Regions from separate parts of the Vibrio sp. VB16 genome, predicted to be linked through region 2. Evidence: predicted binding sites of a transcription regulator. Region 2 holds the regulator's gene; the other holds the start of a gene.
The links. The regulator MetJ, encoded in region 2, represses methionine synthesis genes. The targets are predictions, from matches to a motif close to TTAGACNTNTANANGTCTAA.
Positions count from the first base shown of each region.

Region 1: metE (5-methyltetrahydropteroyltriglutamate--homocysteine S-methyltransferase) is a predicted target of MetJ. The motif match lies at 3,453-3,472, and genes of this name have one in related genera.

Region 1 is NZ_CP087590.1:2,454,110-2,463,107, reverse strand. Features, by position in the region: gene dcuC (anaerobic C4-dicarboxylate transporter DcuC) at 1-699, opposite strand, end outside; gene metE (5-methyltetrahydropteroyltriglutamate--homocysteine S-methyltransferase) at 1,061-3,379, opposite strand; gene IUZ65_RS11090 (BCCT family transporter) at 3,867-5,444, shown strand; gene IUZ65_RS11085 (3'-5' exonuclease) at 5,517-6,233, opposite strand; gene IUZ65_RS11080 (DUF294 nucleotidyltransferase-like domain-containing protein) at 6,237-8,120, opposite strand; gene IUZ65_RS11075 (methyl-accepting chemotaxis protein) at 8,661-8,998, shown strand, end outside.
Region 2 is NZ_CP087590.1:3,382,613-3,391,610, reverse strand. Features, by position in the region: gene priA (primosomal protein N') at 1-1,504, opposite strand, end outside; gene rpmE (50S ribosomal protein L31) at 1,824-2,039, shown strand; gene IUZ65_RS15425 (malic enzyme-like NAD(P)-binding protein) at 2,218-3,477, shown strand; gene metJ (met regulon transcriptional regulator MetJ) at 3,638-3,958, opposite strand; gene IUZ65_RS15415 (O-succinylhomoserine (thiol)-lyase) at 4,176-5,342, shown strand; gene IUZ65_RS15410 (bifunctional aspartate kinase/homoserine dehydrogenase II) at 5,343-7,748, shown strand; gene metF (methylenetetrahydrofolate reductase) at 8,018-8,905, shown strand; gene IUZ65_RS15400 (PadR family transcriptional regulator) at 8,983-8,998, opposite strand, start outside.

The sequences.
Region 1 (8,998 bases), 930 kb from region 2:
AGAGATATCTACTTTTTCCATTGGTGTGTTTTCTTTTTTGTCTAAATATTTGTTCCAAAAATAGGCAGCAGCAGACATGACAACAATGGCGCAAAGTGAAACTGGCAATACGGTTTGAACAGCAAATACATCCAATGCCATGCCGGCTTTTTCAGCAGCAACCACAACATCACCAGATGTCGGAGATAGAATGATGGCGGCAGGAGAAGCACAAACGGCGACAGCAGCCGGACGGGAAATACCCATTGCTGTCATCATTGGGAATAACGTTGCCATTAAGAGCACACCAAGACCTGTTGCTGAACTTACAGCAAGAGACATTAAGCAAGCAACAATGTAGGCAGCAACTAAAAGAATATAAGGTGATTTAATGACAGCTAAAGGTTTTGAAAATTGTTTTACTACTACATTATTTGCACCAATATGGGTCATATAAGCCGCAAAGCCACAAAGCAACATGATTTGCATGCCTAAACCACCGCCACGGTGCTTTAGCATAAACTTAATGAATTCTAGTGAATCTGTGAAATAATTACCTGTGGAAGCGATTTTGGCCGGTAAAACCGTATGACCAAGTATGCCTGTCAAAATAAGGAGCAACAAACCTGCTGTAAGCAGTATCCCTGCTGGTCTGTAACCTTTTACAATGAAGTAACCTACTCCAATTGTTATTACCAATCCAATGATTAGTTCTAGCATTTCTACCTCTGCATAAATTAAGAAAAAGTCTTTTCGAGGCGAAATTAAAGCACTTGAGCATTAAATTCCGTGATCTATATTAAGTATTTTTGCTTCTTTCTGCTCAATTTCACCTTACGCGATGAGGGCCACATTTTCATCTGCTTTTTTTAAAATAACTGGAACATAATAAGGCACCTATTTCACCAAAAAAATGAGATGTAAACACAATATCGCAACTATTTAGCAATATTTTAACCTTACATAAATAGTGGATAATTTTTTGATTTTATTCGTTGAAAAGGACATGGGATGGATATTTCGTATTATATCCATCCCATGTGCATTTTTTATCAAGGGGGTGGGTGTGTTAACGGATGTATTAAGCTTTCGCTTTTGACAACTCAATACGCAATGTTTTCGCGGCAGAAACTAGGTTTGTAAGCGCGGCTTCAGTTTCAGACCAGTTACGCGTTTTCAGGCCGCAATCAGGGTTTATCCATAAACGTTCAACTGGGATCTTTTCCGCGGCTTTCTTCATCAAATTCACAATCCATTCTTCAGAAGGAATGTTTGGTGAGTGTATATCGTAAACACCGGGACCAATTGCATTTGGATAATTAAACGCTTCAAATGCTTTTAGAAGTTCCATATTAGAACGAGATGTTTCGATGGTAATGACATCGGCATCCAGTGCGGCTACGGAATCAATTATTTCATTGAATTCGCTATAACACATGTGAGTGTGAATTTGAGTCTCTGGTTTAGCACTGGCCGCTGAGATCTTAAATGCATTGACTGCCCATTTCAGATACTCAGTATGCCGACTCTTTTTAAGCGGTAGGCCTTCACGAATAGCAGGTTCATCTATTTGTATAATGTTAATACCTGCATCTTGTAAATCAGACACCTCGTCTCGTAGCGCAAGTGCCAACTGGTTTGCGATCTCTTTGCGTGAGATGTCCTCTCGTGGAAATGTCCAACATAGAATGGTGACGGGGCCTGTTAGCATCCCTTTTACCTTCTTGGTCGTTAATGATTGTGCATAAGTGGACCATTCCACGGATATTGGTTTTTCTCGTTCAATATCTGCGATCACTACCGCCGGTTTCACACAGCGTGAGCCATAGCTTTGTACCCAACCAAATTTCGTTGTTTGGAAACCTGATAAGTTCTCAGCAAAGTACTCTACCATGTCATTACGTTCTGCTTCTCCATGAACCAATACATCTAGACCTAGTGATTCTTGGCGTTCTATCGCATCGGCAATGTGCCCTTTCAGGGTTAGTGCGTAATCAGAAGTTGATAATTGACCAGTGCGATAGGCGTTACGTTGGACACGAATTTCATCCGTTTGAGGGAAAGAACCAATCGTCGTCGTTGGAAGCAATGGTAAACCTAGAACGTCAGACTGCCGTGCAGAGCGTTCGGAATATGGAACGCTTCGTTCAGCAAGCTCATTTGTGATAGTACTAACGCGCTTTTTAACCTGTGGCTTATTCACTTGTATTGAACTTTTACGCGACACAATGGGTTGGCTGTAAGTTTCACATAACAAAATGGCCTTTTGATCCCCATCAAGAGCGGCACCCAGAACACTGACTTCGGTTACTTTCTGCTTTGCGAACGCAAACCAATTTTTTACTTCTTCACTAATCTGGTCTTCTAATTCCAGATCCACTGGGCTATGTAAAAGTGAGCAGGAACTTGCTATCCATAATTTATCACCCAGCTTTTCTTTTACGGGCTGGAGTTTAGATAACTGAGAAGCGAGATCGGTACGCCATACATTGCGACCATTGATGACACCTGCAGAAAGAACCCAATCATGCGGCAGTTTTCTTAATACTTCATTAAGCTGCTCTGGTGCGGCTGAAAGATCAATGTGGAGACCATTAACGGGAAGTTTAATGATCTGGTCAAGTGTGTCTGTTACCGTATCAAAATAGGTTGTTAATAGGATTTTCAGGTCGCTTTGTAGTGTTTGATAGGCAACCTCAAATGAATTAGCCCAGAGTTCGTCTAGTTCGAGAGAAAGAATTGGTTCGTCTATTTGCACCCATTCAATACCTAGATTAGAAAGCGTTGTTAGAATAGTTTGATAAGCGGTTAATAAACGAGGTAATAATGACAAACGGTCAAAACCTTCGTCTACTTCTTTACCAAGATAAAGGTAGGATATGGGCCCAAGAAGTACCGGTTTCACTTTATGATTTGCCTTTATCGCTTCCTCTATTTCATCAAACAGTTGTGACCAACTTGCCTGAAAAACGTCATCTTTGCTGAATTCAGGGACAATGTAATGATAATTAGTGTTGAACCATTTTGTCATGTCTGATGCTGCTTTATCTTTTTTCGAATCAGAATTTCCACCACAACATACAGATTGCGTTTTCGATTGGCCGCGGGCAATACGGAATAGGGTATCAAGGTCAGGGTTGGCTTCTTTGTGTCGCTTGGGTTCGTGACCAAGAAGAAGCGTGGTGGTGAGCACATGGTCGTACCATGCAAAATCACCTGCGGTAGCAAAGCTTAAATTTGCATCAGCTTGAACTTTCCAGTTTTGATGCCTTAATTTACTGCCTACCGCTTTGAGATCAGATTGATTACTTTCACCTCGCCAATATTTTTCTAGAGCAACTTTTAATTCTCTTTGTTCGCCAATACGTGGGTAACCTAAGATATGAGTTGTCGTTGTCATGTGTCTATTCCTTATGTGTTGAGTGTATGTTTTAGAATGTCCATTCTTACTTTTTATTGTGTTTACATCCCCTAAGGATGTCTGGACGTCTAAATAATTACTCTAAACGGAATCATGAACAATCTCTAAGTATTCATCTTGATTATTAATATTTTGCATGTTGAGTCAATGCGGTTGATTGTTGCGGCTATTGGATGTCGCTACATTAATAGTAGGCTTATGTTTTGTAAGATAATTGTAGGAATGTGTTCAGTGTTTTTGATGAATGCTGTTTTAGGGTAAACTGAACATGGATCGAGGTGAAATGAGCATGAAAATCGCTTATTTAGCGACGAAGAGAGACGGCAAATCGCAGAGAGTTCAGGGGGTTTTACAGAGTAACTCCCGTCAATATTAACCGATTGGGGCAACCAATTTAGAAAGTACGGCTCGAATGAAGTACACTAAAGCCTCACAATCAAATGGAAATTTTTCTAAATGAGGACCAATGGATACCAAAAAAGATAAATACAGTATTAATAATACCGACTACACGGTCGGACAAGATAATATTCAAAAGTGGGGTTTTGATGTACATAATCCTGTTTTTGGGATCAGTGCTTCCTTAATCGGCCTCTTTTTAGTTGCCATTTTGCTGGTTGAACCGGAAACATCGAAGTCCGTATTAGACGGACTAAAGTGGCAAATAATTGGTGCCTTTGATGGACTGTTTATGTGGTCAGCCAATATTTTTGTTGTTTTTTGTTTGGCAATGATAGTTTCGCCATATGGAAAAATTCGTATAGGTGGAGACGAAGCAAAAACGGACTATACAATGATGTCATGGATAGCAATGCTATTTGCGGCAGGTATGGGTATCGGTCTAATGTTCTGGGGAGTTGCAGAACCGGTTGCTTACTTTACCGGATGGTACGAAACGCCACTCAATGTTGCTGCTAACACACCAGAAGCCGCTAAGCTTGCACTTGGTGCAACCATGTTCCACTGGGGACTTCACCCGTGGGCAATTTACGGTGTTGTTTCTCTATCGTTAGCGTTTTTTGCTTACAATAAAGGCTTGCCGCTCTCTATGCGTTCGGTCTTTTATCCGATTTTAGGCGATCGTACTTGGGGATGGCCTGGACACGTTGTTGATATTTTAGCCGTAATTGCTACGTTGTTTGGTCTTGCTACGTCACTTGGACTCGGGGCTCAACAGGCAGCCAGTGGGTTTCACCATGTGTTCGGTATTGATAATGACTTAACGTTGCAAGTTATCATTATCTTCGTCGTGACGTTATTAGCGGTTGTTTCAGTGGTTCGTGGTATTGATGGTGGCGTAAAAATTATCAGTAATATCAACATGCTTCTAGCGCTCGCGTTATTGGTGTTTGTTGCCATGCTGACTGCTGCAGTATCGATGGGAACTATACCAACTACCGTCATGGGGTATATTGAAAATATTATTCCGTTAAGTAATCCAATTGGTCGTGAAGACCAAGCTTGGATGCATGGCTGGACTGTTTTCTACTGGGCCTGGTGGATTTCATGGTCACCTTTTGTCGGTATGTTTATTGCCCGTATTTCACGCGGTCGTACTATACGTGAATTCGTGACGGCAGTATTGATTGTTCCAACGGTAGTTACGACGCTTTGGATGTCGGTATTTGGTGGTGTGGCTATAAATCAAGTCACTAATAATATTGGTACGTTAGGCGAAAAAGGGTTAACAGAAGTACCGCTTGCCATGTTCCAGATGTTTGACGCATTGCCAATGGGCAGCATTCTTTCTATGTTGGCTGTTGTGTTAGTGTTGGTCTTCTTTGTGACGTCATCGGATTCCGGTTCACTGGTTATTGATAGCATCACATCAGGTGGTAAAGTGGATGCACCCGTTCCACAACGTGTATTCTGGGCATTGGTTGAAGGTGCGATTGCTGCGGCTCTTGTTTGGGTAGGTGGCACTGAAGCTATTCAAGCCTTACAAGCCGGTGCTATTTCGACCGCCTTACCGTTCACCATTATTTTGCTGGTGATGTGTGTAAGTTTGCTTATGGGCTTGCGGACAGAGAAACGACCTTACTAATTTTCTGAATTGATAGATAAAAACAAAAACCGAGTGATTAATTAGCACTCGGTTTTTTTTATCACTAAAGTGTCACAACCACAGTTTATTGATGGGCGTCTCGGGGCTAAAATGGTAATAAATTTGCGCTTGCAGTAACTCGGCAGTCGCGATGGCATCGGTTAAGGCATCGTGCGGAGGGTAGGTGGGTAGGTTATAACGTGTTCGGCTATTGGCAAGTCGAATCGAAATCGGACGAGTATTTTTAAACCAGTCCATGAGTTTTTTAGGCTGAGTTTTTTGAATATCTGCTTCAATCTGCATGGTATCGATTACAGGAAAAACAATGCCTTCATTAATCAAACCACGAAGTGCTGCATCAAAAAAGTCACGCTCTATTCTGCGATAATGTACCACCACGACCTTGCCGGCTAGCTCATCTAATAACTGCTCCAAAATACGCAGTAAATCAGGTGCCCCTTTCAAATCGGAATGGGTAATACCATGAATTATTATCGAATCTTCCTTGAGTTTGTCTTCTGGTGTGACAAACCAGTGTTTCGCAGATCTACAAGCAATTCGTTGTAGCGTGAAGGGAACTAGACCGATACTTATAATGCTATTTTGGTTGGCATCTAGGCCAGTGGTTTCAAAATCTAAGGCGACGAATTCAATATCCTTGAGCTGGGTGTCACCATGGTAAGTGCTGGTATTATAAAAATTGGTCAGTCGGCTATCTTTACTCTCTGACGACTTTATATGTAAAAAAGCCTTCCAGTTTAAGATCTCTTGGTAATTGAGATTTTGCATTGGTTACCCCTTCATGCTATTGGCACTATAGCGGAACTTTAAAAAGTTTTGGGCACTGCTTAAAACCAAAAAGGCATCTTTCAGATTACGTCTTTCAAAATCGGACATGTTTTCAGGCTCAATATTGTTGTCGGGTTCTTGCTCTGCTTTAATGTCTAATGCTTGGTGGCGAATACGAACCAAGGAGATGAATTCCATCGCATGTTGCAGGTCTTTCCCTTTTGATGGAGGCAAGATCCCTGCTTCGATGATGTCTTCTAATCTATCAAATGAATTCTGTGATTGGGATCCGATAGCGAGAGCGTGTACACGGATCAGATCAGCTAAAGGTGCCGTACCTCGTCTTTTTAAATTAATGGAGTTGTTATGGCGACCATCTTTTTCCATCACAAAGTCTTTAAAGAAGCCTAGCGGTGGTGTGCGATTTATTGCATTTCTTGCAAGGCAGGCCAAGAAACGGTTATTCTTCTTCGCTTTTCTAAGGATAAACGCATTTAATTGTTCTGCCCATTTTGGTCTACCATACACACCGTAGAGATCGAAAAAGATGGAGCAATTAAGCAGCGTTTTTGGGTTTGGATTCTCAATCCAACTTGAAAAACACTCTTCCCATTGAGACTGCGTTTTTCGATATTCAGGATTCGTTGCCATAATGTCACCCGTGCAATAGGTATAACCGCACGCGGCTAAACCATCACAAACATAAGCAGCAAGTTCTTTAAAGTAGTCACCATGTAACGACTCTTGGTATTCATTATCGAGAATAATAGCATTGTCTTGATCGGTAACAATAAGCTGTTCATCACGCGCCATAGAGCCTAACGCTAAGAAGCAATAAGGTACGGGCGGTGGCCCGAGCTTCTCTTCGGCCAGTTCAAGAAAGCGTTGCTTAAAACTTCTACCAATTTCCGACATGGCTCGCCCCACCATGTGTGAGTTGGCATCCTCATTGACCATACGGACAAAACAATCTTTAAGTTGATTCGATAATACAATCAAGTCTTCAATGCTGTTTTGCTGAAAAATACTGCTGACAATTAACAAGCTGTTTTGGGATTCATAACGAATGATATCGGTAACTTCAATAACACCAATCGGTTGTTTGTTTTTTAGAATGGGCAGGTGGTGAACGTTGTAACGAAGCACGAGTAACATGGCTTCAATAATATAGGCGTTGTGGTCTAAAGAGATAAGTTCTGTAGACATCACTTCAACCACTTGGGTATCGACATCTAACCCTTGCGCGATAACTTTTGCACAGAGATCTCGTTCGGTAATAATACCAACAAAGCTATCACCACCTTCATCTGCTAGGTTTGGGTCATTGATGAGCGCCGCAGAAACATTCTCTTCTGACATTATTTTCGCGACGTTTCGGATGGTCGTCGTGGTAGGCAGCATCACGGGTTCGCCACTGAGCAAGGTCTTTACCTTTGACGTGGTCAGTGAATTGGCATCATCACTATTATCTTCAACCGCTTGCCGTAATCGAATACTACCTTCTACTTCAACAAAGTCTGCAAAGGTGTCAAAGCGCTCGCAGAATTCTTCAAATATTTTTTCTGGAATACAGTATAGAAGGGTGTCTTTCAGCGACTTGGCTGGGAAACGAACTTTCTTATTCGTTAGCAGCCCCATTTGCCCAAATAAGCCACCCTGATCAAGACGGTTATAAAGCTCACCAGTACGACGATATATCTCTACTACGCCACTACGAATCATGTAGAGGTCGTGTATTTTATCACCAAATTCAATGATCATACTGTCCGCTCGGTAGTATGAGATCTCTACGCTATTTGCCACTTCGATTAATGCTTCTTCAGGCAGCTGATCAAAAGGAGGGTATTGGCAGATGAAATTTCGAATTTCCAGTAGTTCGACTTCCATGATTCGCTCGATATTAATGATGATTAGAATATATGTTCAACAGTATATGGTATCTACAGGATATATGCAGCTAGCCGATCGCAAGACACCCGATGATTAAAGCTAAAGGTGAATGAAAATTTTAATGAAAACTTACATATTACATGATCTTAAATTTGATCTTAGAGGCGTGTGTCCCGGCTGGAGTGTCCAGCAAATTGATGAGCATACTGGACATCAAGAGTTCACTATGACTGCAGACAGATAACAAAGATTTTAAGCAAGGAATTAACGTGGGCTTCATCCTATTTAAGAGGCTCATCGCATTAATTCAAGATAGGTATTGTTAATTGTGAATAAGTGAGCAAAAGAGGTGTTCATCAAGTTTTTTGTCTAAATAAATAGCTAGTATAAACAAACATAACCGCAGCATATATTATGCTGCGGTATTATTAGTTTTGGTATCAGTCTTTGCAGAGGAAAACTTACGTACAGAGCGCATAAATGAGAAGTCGTTAGGTACTAACAATCATTCTTTTTATTAAGTAGAGGAATAGCTCAGTGTTAATTCGACATAAGTTACTAGCAGGAAGTCTCTCTTTATTAATCGCGGCATTGTTGGTGTTGTTTGTTATCATTCAATACTTTGTAACGCCCGTTATTCGTCAACAATCTATCTTAAACGCAGAACTTAAAGCTCAAAGCACAGGAGAAATTGTTGCTAAAGAACTCGCTAAAACTGCGGTATTGACCAAAAATTTAGCATCATTGGCAGAAATCTTACCTTTAGAAACATCGCAATTTATTAGTCAATTAGAGCCATTGATTGCAAGTGGAACGGGTGTCGCGGGCGGTGGTATCTGGCCTGAACCTAACAAATTAATCGCGGGTGAAGACAA
Region 2 (8,998 bases):
ATAGTGATTCGAGTTGTTGCTCCAATTGTTCAGTGCCCACGCCTACCGTGACGAGTTGCGTCGAACCACAGCCTTGGCATTGACTAACTACTGGGCGTTGAGAGCCGCAATGATGGCATCGCATTTCATTTTTATTTTGATGGTAGGTGTAGTATGCATCGCACCTTTTACAGTCCGCTATCCATCCGCACTCATGACACATTAATGCAGGAGAGAACCCTCTACGGTTTAGAAATAGCATTACTTGATTGCCCGACGCTAAGTGCTTTCTCATTTCAGCAATTAGAGGCGCCGATAATCCGCCCTCCAAATAGAGTCCTTTTATATCCAATACTTTATGTGTAGCTGGTAGGGCATTACCTGCTCGTTTACTTAATATAAGATGATGATATTTGCCTGATATGGCATTTTGCAAGGTTTCAAAGCAAGGTGTGGCCGAGCCTAAAACAATAGGGATATTTTCTTTATGAGCTCGCATTATGGCCACATCTCGAGCGTGATACCGAAGGCTATCTTGTTGTTTATAAGACGTGTCGTGCTCTTCATCGACAATAATAATGCCGAGATCTTTAAACGGAGTCAGTAATGCGGAGCGGGTACCGATAACAATGCCGGCTTGTTTTTCTCTTGCTGATAACCAAGCATTGAGCCTTTCTGTGTCATTTAATCCAGAATGAATAACGGCAACAGGAACATTGAACCTTCTTTTGAATCGATTGATGGTCTGAGGTGTGAGTCCTATCTCGGGGACCAGAACTAGGGCCTGCTTGCCAGCGTCTAAAATAGGTTTGATCAGATTCAGATAAACCTCTGTTTTTCCGGATCCTGTTACGCCTTCTAATAGATAACAACCAAAGTTGTTATTGCTGTTCACTGTGGCGATAGCGACCGCTTGTTCTTCGTTTAATTTTGGTTTTTCACCTGCATTTTCTAGTTCCTCTAGCCAACGATCCGTCTTGGGTTTTGTTTCTGTAGAAACAATCCAACCTTTTTCATCTAAGGTTTTTAACACTGAACTGGAGATCGCTTCATCAATCATTTGTTGATGTGTTATCGAACCATTTTCAAGTAAGTGCATTACCTTGGCTTGTTTCACGGCGCGACCAAGCCCACTCATTAATTGATTTCTGCCAGTTTCAGTGATCTGCCATTCTATAAGCGAGGCAAATTCAGCAGCTTTGCCCTTTCTTAGAGCCGTTGGTAGCGCATTACTAAGAGTTTCGCCCAAAGGGTATTGGTAGAACTGACTGCACCAATTAAGAAGTGTGTAAAGATTATCTGGCCAAATAGGTTCGACATCCAATACTTGCTTGATGCTTTTTAGCTGATTTATTGGGAAGTCGGACTGATGAACCATAGCAGTAACTATTCCAACAAGCGTTTGTCTACCAAATGAAACGGATACACGACCACCGATAACCGGAAATTGATGAGCTTGAATGAGATAATCAAACCTCTTGTCTAGCGGCACTGGTAGGGCAATTTGAGCAATGGTTGGACGCATTATTGATGAGTAGTCAGCTTAATGAAACGAGGGGATAGTGTAGTTGATGCGCAATGTAATTACGAGAGATGCTCATTGACTGGAACGAAAGTGTCATATCACTAGGGGGAGGTGGTAGACACAATATGTGCGCAGAGTGAGTCATTTAGGCGCGAAAAGAAGAATTTGTTGAAAAAAGATTCAAATGAGTTGATTCCAATGTCTTGTTTCATTAATATACTGCGCCTTGACGGTATATCAATTTATGCCAATTTGTGTAAATACGTGTGGTGTTCGGCTTAGAATCGAATGGCGACACGGCCTATAATGAGGTTTTCCCATGAAAACAGGTATCCACCCAGAATACAAAGCAGTTAGCGCAACTTGTTCTTGCGGTAATTCTTTTGAGTTTAACTCAACTCTTGCAAAAGAATCTATCCACCTAGACGTATGTGACAAATGTCACCCGTTCTACACTGGTAAGCAACGTAACGTTGATACTGGCGGACGTGTAGATCGCTTCAACAAACGTTTCGGTGCACTATCTAGCAAGTAATTGCTATGTTGTAATTCCGAATAAAAAAGGACGCTTATGCGTCCTTTTTTTGATCTCACAATAAAAATAAACTTTATGACTTAAACCTTTTTCTATGTAGGAAGTTTTGTCGTGATCATTTACTATCTATCTGAATACTAAAAACCTCCCCTGCCAATTACAACTGGAAATAAATCTGATGTCCGAAGACAACCAACAAGATGACTTTCGTCAACAAGCACTTAATTATCACGCTTACCCGACTCCAGGTAAGACGGCGGTAGCACTCACTAAACCTGCAGATTCTGCTGAAGATCTAGCGCTGGCGTATAGCCCCGGCGTTGCCGAGCCAGTGCGGGAGATCGCACAGAATGTTGATAACGTTTACAAGTACACGGCAAAGGGTAATACGGTTGCTGTCATATCTAATGGTACTGCTATCTTAGGTTTAGGTAACTTAGGTCCAATGGCGTCAAAACCAGTGATGGAAGGTAAGGCCCTGCTTTTCAAACGGTTTGCTAATTTAGATGCCATCGATATTGAAGTAAAACATCGGACTACTGAAGAGTTTGTAAATACAGTTGCAGCCATCGCGGATACCTTTGGTGGCATCAATTTGGAAGATATTAAAGCCCCTGATTGCTTTGAGATTGAACGTCAACTTATCGAGCGTTGTGATGTACCTGTGTTCCATGATGATCAACATGGCACAGCAATTGTTACAGCAGCAGGTATGCTTAATGCTATAGAGCTTCAAGGCAAAACGCTTGAGGAATCAACCATCGTCTGTCTTGGTGCTGGTGCGGCCGCTACAGCATGTATGGAACTTTTGATTAAATGTGGTGCTCAGCGTGAGAAAATCTACATGTTGGATCGCAAAGGCGTTATCCATACTCGTCGTGAAGATCTAAATGAATATAAAAAAATGTTCGCTAACAATACAGACAAACGTACGTTGGAGGATGTTATAGAAGGCGCTGATCTGTTCTTAGGTGTATCAGGGCCAGATTTGTTACCAGCTGAAGCATTGAAATTGATGGCTGATAAACCCGTTGTCTTTGCTTGTTCAAATCCAGATCCTGAAATTAAACCCGAGATTGCTCACCAAGTCAGAAATGACTTAATTATGGGTACCGGTCGTTCAGACTATCCAAACCAAGTAAACAATGTTATCTGCTTTCCATTTATTTTCCGTGGTGCGTTAGATGTGCGTGCAAGTGAAATAAACATAGAGATGAAATTGGCCGCCGTTGAAGCGATTCGTCAATTGACTAAAGAGCCGGTACCGGAAGGTGTATTGAAGGCTGCTGGGGTAAGTAAACTTGAGTTCAGTAAAGAGTATATTATACCAAAGCCAATGGACCCACGCTTGCTTCCACGTGTTGCCAAAGCCGTCGCGGTAGCAGCAGTAGAGTCTGGTGTTGCAAGAATTGAACTACCAGAGAACTACATGTGCTAAAAGAGATTCAAAATAGAACATATTGATCGTTTTTAACCCATAAACCCGTCATTCCTGTGATATCAGGAATGACGGGTTTATGGGTATTAAGTAAATAGAAAAATAATCACGCTTGTGTAAATAATTCAATTGGGTGAAGTATTTCCCCCCAACCGATTAATTATTCTTCGTCAAACGCTTCAAATTCAATTCCCATTTCTGTCATTAATTTTTTAACTTCAGTTGGAATATCATCAGGACGATCTTTTCTCAAATCTTCATCTGTTGGTAATGGTTGACCTGTATAAGCGTGCAAGAATGCTTCGCAAAGCAGTTCGCTATTCGTTGCGTGTCGTAGGTTATTAATCTGACGACGAGTTCGTTCATCAGTCAAAATTTTCAAAACTTTCAGAGGGATGGAAACGGTGATCTTCTTAACTTGCTCACTCTTTTTTCCATGTTCTGCGTATGGACTTATGTATTCGCCATTCCAATCAGCCATTGCTCACCTTTGTCAAAATAGTCATAAAACAATTATGGGATAGAATTCTAGCGGGATTTACTGCCATAAGCAAAGACATATAGACGTCTAGAGCTATTGACGTCTTAAAAAACTAACAGTAAAGTGTCTTGTTATTAATTCTAACGTTCAAGATTCAGTTATAGTTAGCGGATAAAGAAAAATGAAAACTGAATTGATCGCAAAGGAAAGCCAGCACATGAAACAAAAGAAACCCGCCACTATCGCCGTTCGAACGGGCATTGAATCTGACTCTCAGTTTCATGCCGTTGTGCCTCCAATTTACTTGTCGACCAATTATAGCTTTCCAAGTTTTGGTGATGTGCCTAAATATGATTATACCCGTTCAGGAAATCCAAATCGGGGCATGTTAGAGCAAACCCTTTCCGATCTAGAGTCGGGAAAGGGTGCGGTAGTCACTAATTGCGGAACGTCAGCGCTAAACCTTTGGGTTTCTACTTTTATTGGGCCTAATGACCTTATTATTGCACCGAATGATTGTTATGGCGGTACCTATCGACTTTTTAATACTCGGGCTCAAAAAGGGGACTTTAACGTTTTATTTATTGATCAGTCCGATCTAAGCGCACTGGATGAAGCATTAGCCAAAAAACCTAAGTTGGTGCTACTAGAAACACCATCTAATCCATTGGTTAGAGTGGTTGATATTCAAGAAACGTGCGAGAAAGCGCACACTGTTGGTGCGCTGGTCGCGGTTGATAATACCTTCATGACACCTATATACCAAAAGCCTATAGATCTGGGTGCGGATTTTGTGATTCACTCTACAACCAAATATATTAATGGTCATTCGGACGTGATTGGTGGGGTTATCGTTACCAAGACAGAAGAGCATGCCGAAGAGCTTGCCTGGTGGGGGAATTGTATTGGGGCGACGGGAACGCCGTTTGATAGTTACATGACGTTACGCGGCATAAGAACCTTAGGCGCTCGAATGAGGATCCATGAAGAGAGTTCTCGTGAGATCTTAGCTTTTCTCTCAAAACAAGATCTTGTTGGCACTATATATCACCCAAGTCTGCCAGATCACCCGGGCCACGAAATTGCGAAAAAGCAGCAATCTGGTTTTGGTTCTATGTTGAGTTTTGATTTTAATGGCCCGATGGATAAGCTTGAAGAGTTTGTTGGCGCTTTATCTCTCTTTTCATTAGCTGAGTCACTTGGTGGCGTAGAAAGCTTAATCTGTCATCCTGCCTCAATGACACATCGAGCAATGGGTGAAGAGGCCTTAAAAGAGGCAGGGATAGCACAAACACTGTTAAGGCTATCGGTTGGGCTAGAAGATAGTGAAGACCTTATCGAAGATCTTGATAATGCATTTAAAAAAGTTCAGGAGACAGCTTAAATGACCGCTACACGTCAACTTCATAAATTTGGTGGAAGCAGCTTAGCCAATCCAGAGTGTTATAAACGAGTAAGAAATATTCTTGCCGAGTACTCTCAAAGTGAAGATTTAATTGTTGTTTCTGCGGCTGGAGACACGACCAATCAACTCATCCATTGGTTGAGTGCTTTAAATAAAGATGGACGAACGGCACATGAAATACTAACGGAATTGCGTCGATTTCAGTCAGATTTGATACAACAGTTAATTGATGAACCCAATAAAATGTTGGACCATCTTCATACCGATTTTACTGCCCTAGCTGATTTACAAAGCCCATTAACAATAGAGCAAGAAGCTCAGGTTCTTGGGCTTGGGGAAGTTTGGTCTTCAAGGTTGCTTTCACAACTCTTGTGTCAAGCAAAAATGGCGGCAGTCGCTATCGATTCACGTGACTTTTTGAGAGCGGACATTGGCACGCAACCAGAGGTTGATCGTTCGAGCTCATGGCCATTATTGAAAGAAGTATTGGCACAGCATTCTCAACACCGATTAGTCATTACCGGTTTTATGGCCAAGAATCGTCAAGGGGATACGGTTTTGCTTGGCCGAAATGGTTCTGATTACTCTGCGACGGTTATTGGTGCATTAGCGGAAGTTCATCGAGTGACCATTTGGAGCGATGTCTGTGGTGTCTATAGTGCCGATCCTCGAAAGGTTAATGATGCTTGTTTATTGCCTCTTCTACGCTTAGATGAGGCCAGTGAGCTAGCTAGGTTGGCAGCACCTGTGTTACATAGTAGAACACTGCAACCCGTGGCTCAAAGTGCGATGGAATTAGAGCTTCGGTGCAGCTATCAACCAGAAGCCGGCTCAACCAGAATCGAAAGAGTGTTGGCTTCAGGTAGAGGGGCGAAGATAGTAACCTCTCTTGATGAAGTTTTGCTTATTGAGCTGATATTTAGCCACGCACATGAATTTGAAAGAGCCAAAGAAGAAGTGCTACAAAGACTCCAACGAGCTCAATTACAACCGTTGGCTTATGAAGTTCAAGCGGATCAAGGCGAGCTGCTTCTTGCCTACACAGCAGAAGTCGCATCCGGTGCCCTTAGTTATCTACATGACTCGGCAACGGAGGCAGATATTCGGCTTAAAGAAGGTTATTCAATGGTCGCCGCTGTTGGTGCTGGTGTAACGAAAAACCCAATTCATAGTCATGGCTTTTATCAGCAGCTAAAAAATGCACCAGTCGAATTTATGTGTGAAGCGGAATCAGGTTTGAGTTTAGCGGCCGTTTTACGTACATCTAATACCTCTGTTTTAGTACAGGGAATCCACACTCAACTCTTTCAGGCACAAAAGCGAGTTGGTTTGGTTTTATGTGGTAAAGGCAATATCGGTTCTAGTTGGCTAGAACTATTCGCTAAGCAGAAAGGCGAAATAGAAAAACGTCGAGGTATGAGTTTTGAATTAATAGGTGTAGTGGGTAGCCAGACATATTGGATGAATATGGCTGGTATTGAGGCCTCGAGTGTACTTAGTCGTTATGAAGATGAAGCAGTAGAAAGTGATGGTAATGAATGGCTAGAGCAACTCAGTCACCAACAAGAGTATGATGAGGTAATCGTACTCGACGTGACGGCGAGTGAGGTGGTATCAATGAAATACCCCACTATTGCTGAAAAAGGCTTACACCTAATTTCTGCCAATAAAGTTGCGGGTTCTGCTTCAAGTGAGTTTTACCATAAAGTACAGGATGCATTTGCAAAAACAGGGCGTCATTGGCTATATAATGCAACCGTGGGTGCAGGGTTACCGATCAATCATACGGTTCGTGATTTGCGCGAAAGTGGCGATGAAATCACAGCATTCTCTGGAATATTTTCAGGTACTTTATCGTGGCTTTTCCAACAATTTGATGGGTCTATTCCATTTAGCGAGTTGGTTGAATTGGCTTGGCAACAAGGGTTAACGGAACCTGATCCTCGTTGCGATTTAGACGGTTCAGATGTAATGCGGAAACTCATTATTTTGGCGCGTGAATCAGGGTTGACGATTGAACCAGAGAGCGTAAAAGTGGCGTCTCTTGTTCCGGACGAGTTGAAAGATTTGTCCATCGATCAGTTTTTCGATCAAGGTCAGTTGCTAAGTGAACAGCTAGCTGAACGTCTAGAAAAAGCACAGCGTGAAGATAGAGTACTGCGTTATGTGGCTCGTTTACAGAAAGGGGGTAAAGCAACCGTAGGCATTGAGGCGCTAAATAAAGAGCATGCTTTGGCTAACTTGCTTCCCTGTGACAATATCTTTGCGATAGAAAGTGCTTGGTATAAGGACAATCCGTTGGTGATTAGAGGACCAGGAGCGGGCAGAGAAGTAACCGCCGGCGCGATCCAATCGGATATTAATCGATTATCAAACCTGTTTTAAATGTAAACGCTAGCCACTGCTTTTAAAGGGGCAGTGGTAGTTTTACTTGTCGTTGCCATGGGTATATCGATCTATCTCCAGAGTCGAATTCATGTTAACTAACCTTAGTCCCTCCTACATTCCCCTTGAATATCTCTCACCAATATCATGAAAAAATTTCATGAACATCATGTTGACATTAATCCCATTTCATTACATTCTACAGACATATAGACGTCTAAACGTCAAAACGGAAATACAAATTCGATCAGCCCGAATGAGAGAGAACTATGAGTTATTCACACGCTAGTCATCTAGATGCCTTAAATCAGAATATCGCGGAGCTTGGTGATATTAATGTCTCTTTTGAATTTTTTCCGCCAAGTAGCGAAAAAATGGAAGAAACGTTGTGGAACTCTGTGCACCGTTTAAAAACACTTCAACCTAAATTTGTGTCGGTTACCTACGGGGCAAACTCTGGTGAACGTGACCGTACCCATTCTATTATCAAAGAAATTAAAGATCAGACAGGCTTGGTGGCTGCGCCACATTTAACCTGCATCGACGCAAGTCGTGATGAGCTTATAGATATTGCGGATGACTATTGGGCAAATGGTATACGCAATATCGTCGCGTTGCGTGGTGATATTCCGGCTGGTGGTGGTGTACCAAATATGTATGCATCGGACTTGGTTACTCTGCTCAAGTCACGACATGATTTTGATATCTCAGTGGCGGCGTTTCCAGAGGTTCACCCAGAAGCAAAAAGTGCCCAGTCCGACTTACTTAATTTAAAAAGAAAGGTGGATGCAGGTGCTAATCGTGCAATAACCCAATTTTTCTTTGATGTTGAAAGCTACCTAAGGTTCAGAGATCGTTGTGTGAGTGCGGGGATTGACGCTGAGATAATACCGGGAATACTGCCCGTTTCTAACTTTACGCAAGCCTCTCGTTTTGCCGCAATGAATAACGTGAAAGTACCGGGATGGATGGCACAGCAATTTAGCGGCTTAGAAGACGATCCAACAACTCGCCAACTGGTTGGTGCGAGTCAAGCTATTGATATGGTGAGAATTTTAAGCAGAGAAGGCGTGAAGGATTTTCATTTCTATACTCTAAATCGTGCTGAGATGACGTTTGCGTTGTGCCATACATTAGGTGTAAGACCAACAAGATAAGCCGTAATAAATAAAAAGGGTCAATGTGTTCACATCAGCCCTTTTTATTTAGAATCAAAGACTAGAACGAAGTCGTTTTAGTCCATGGATTTT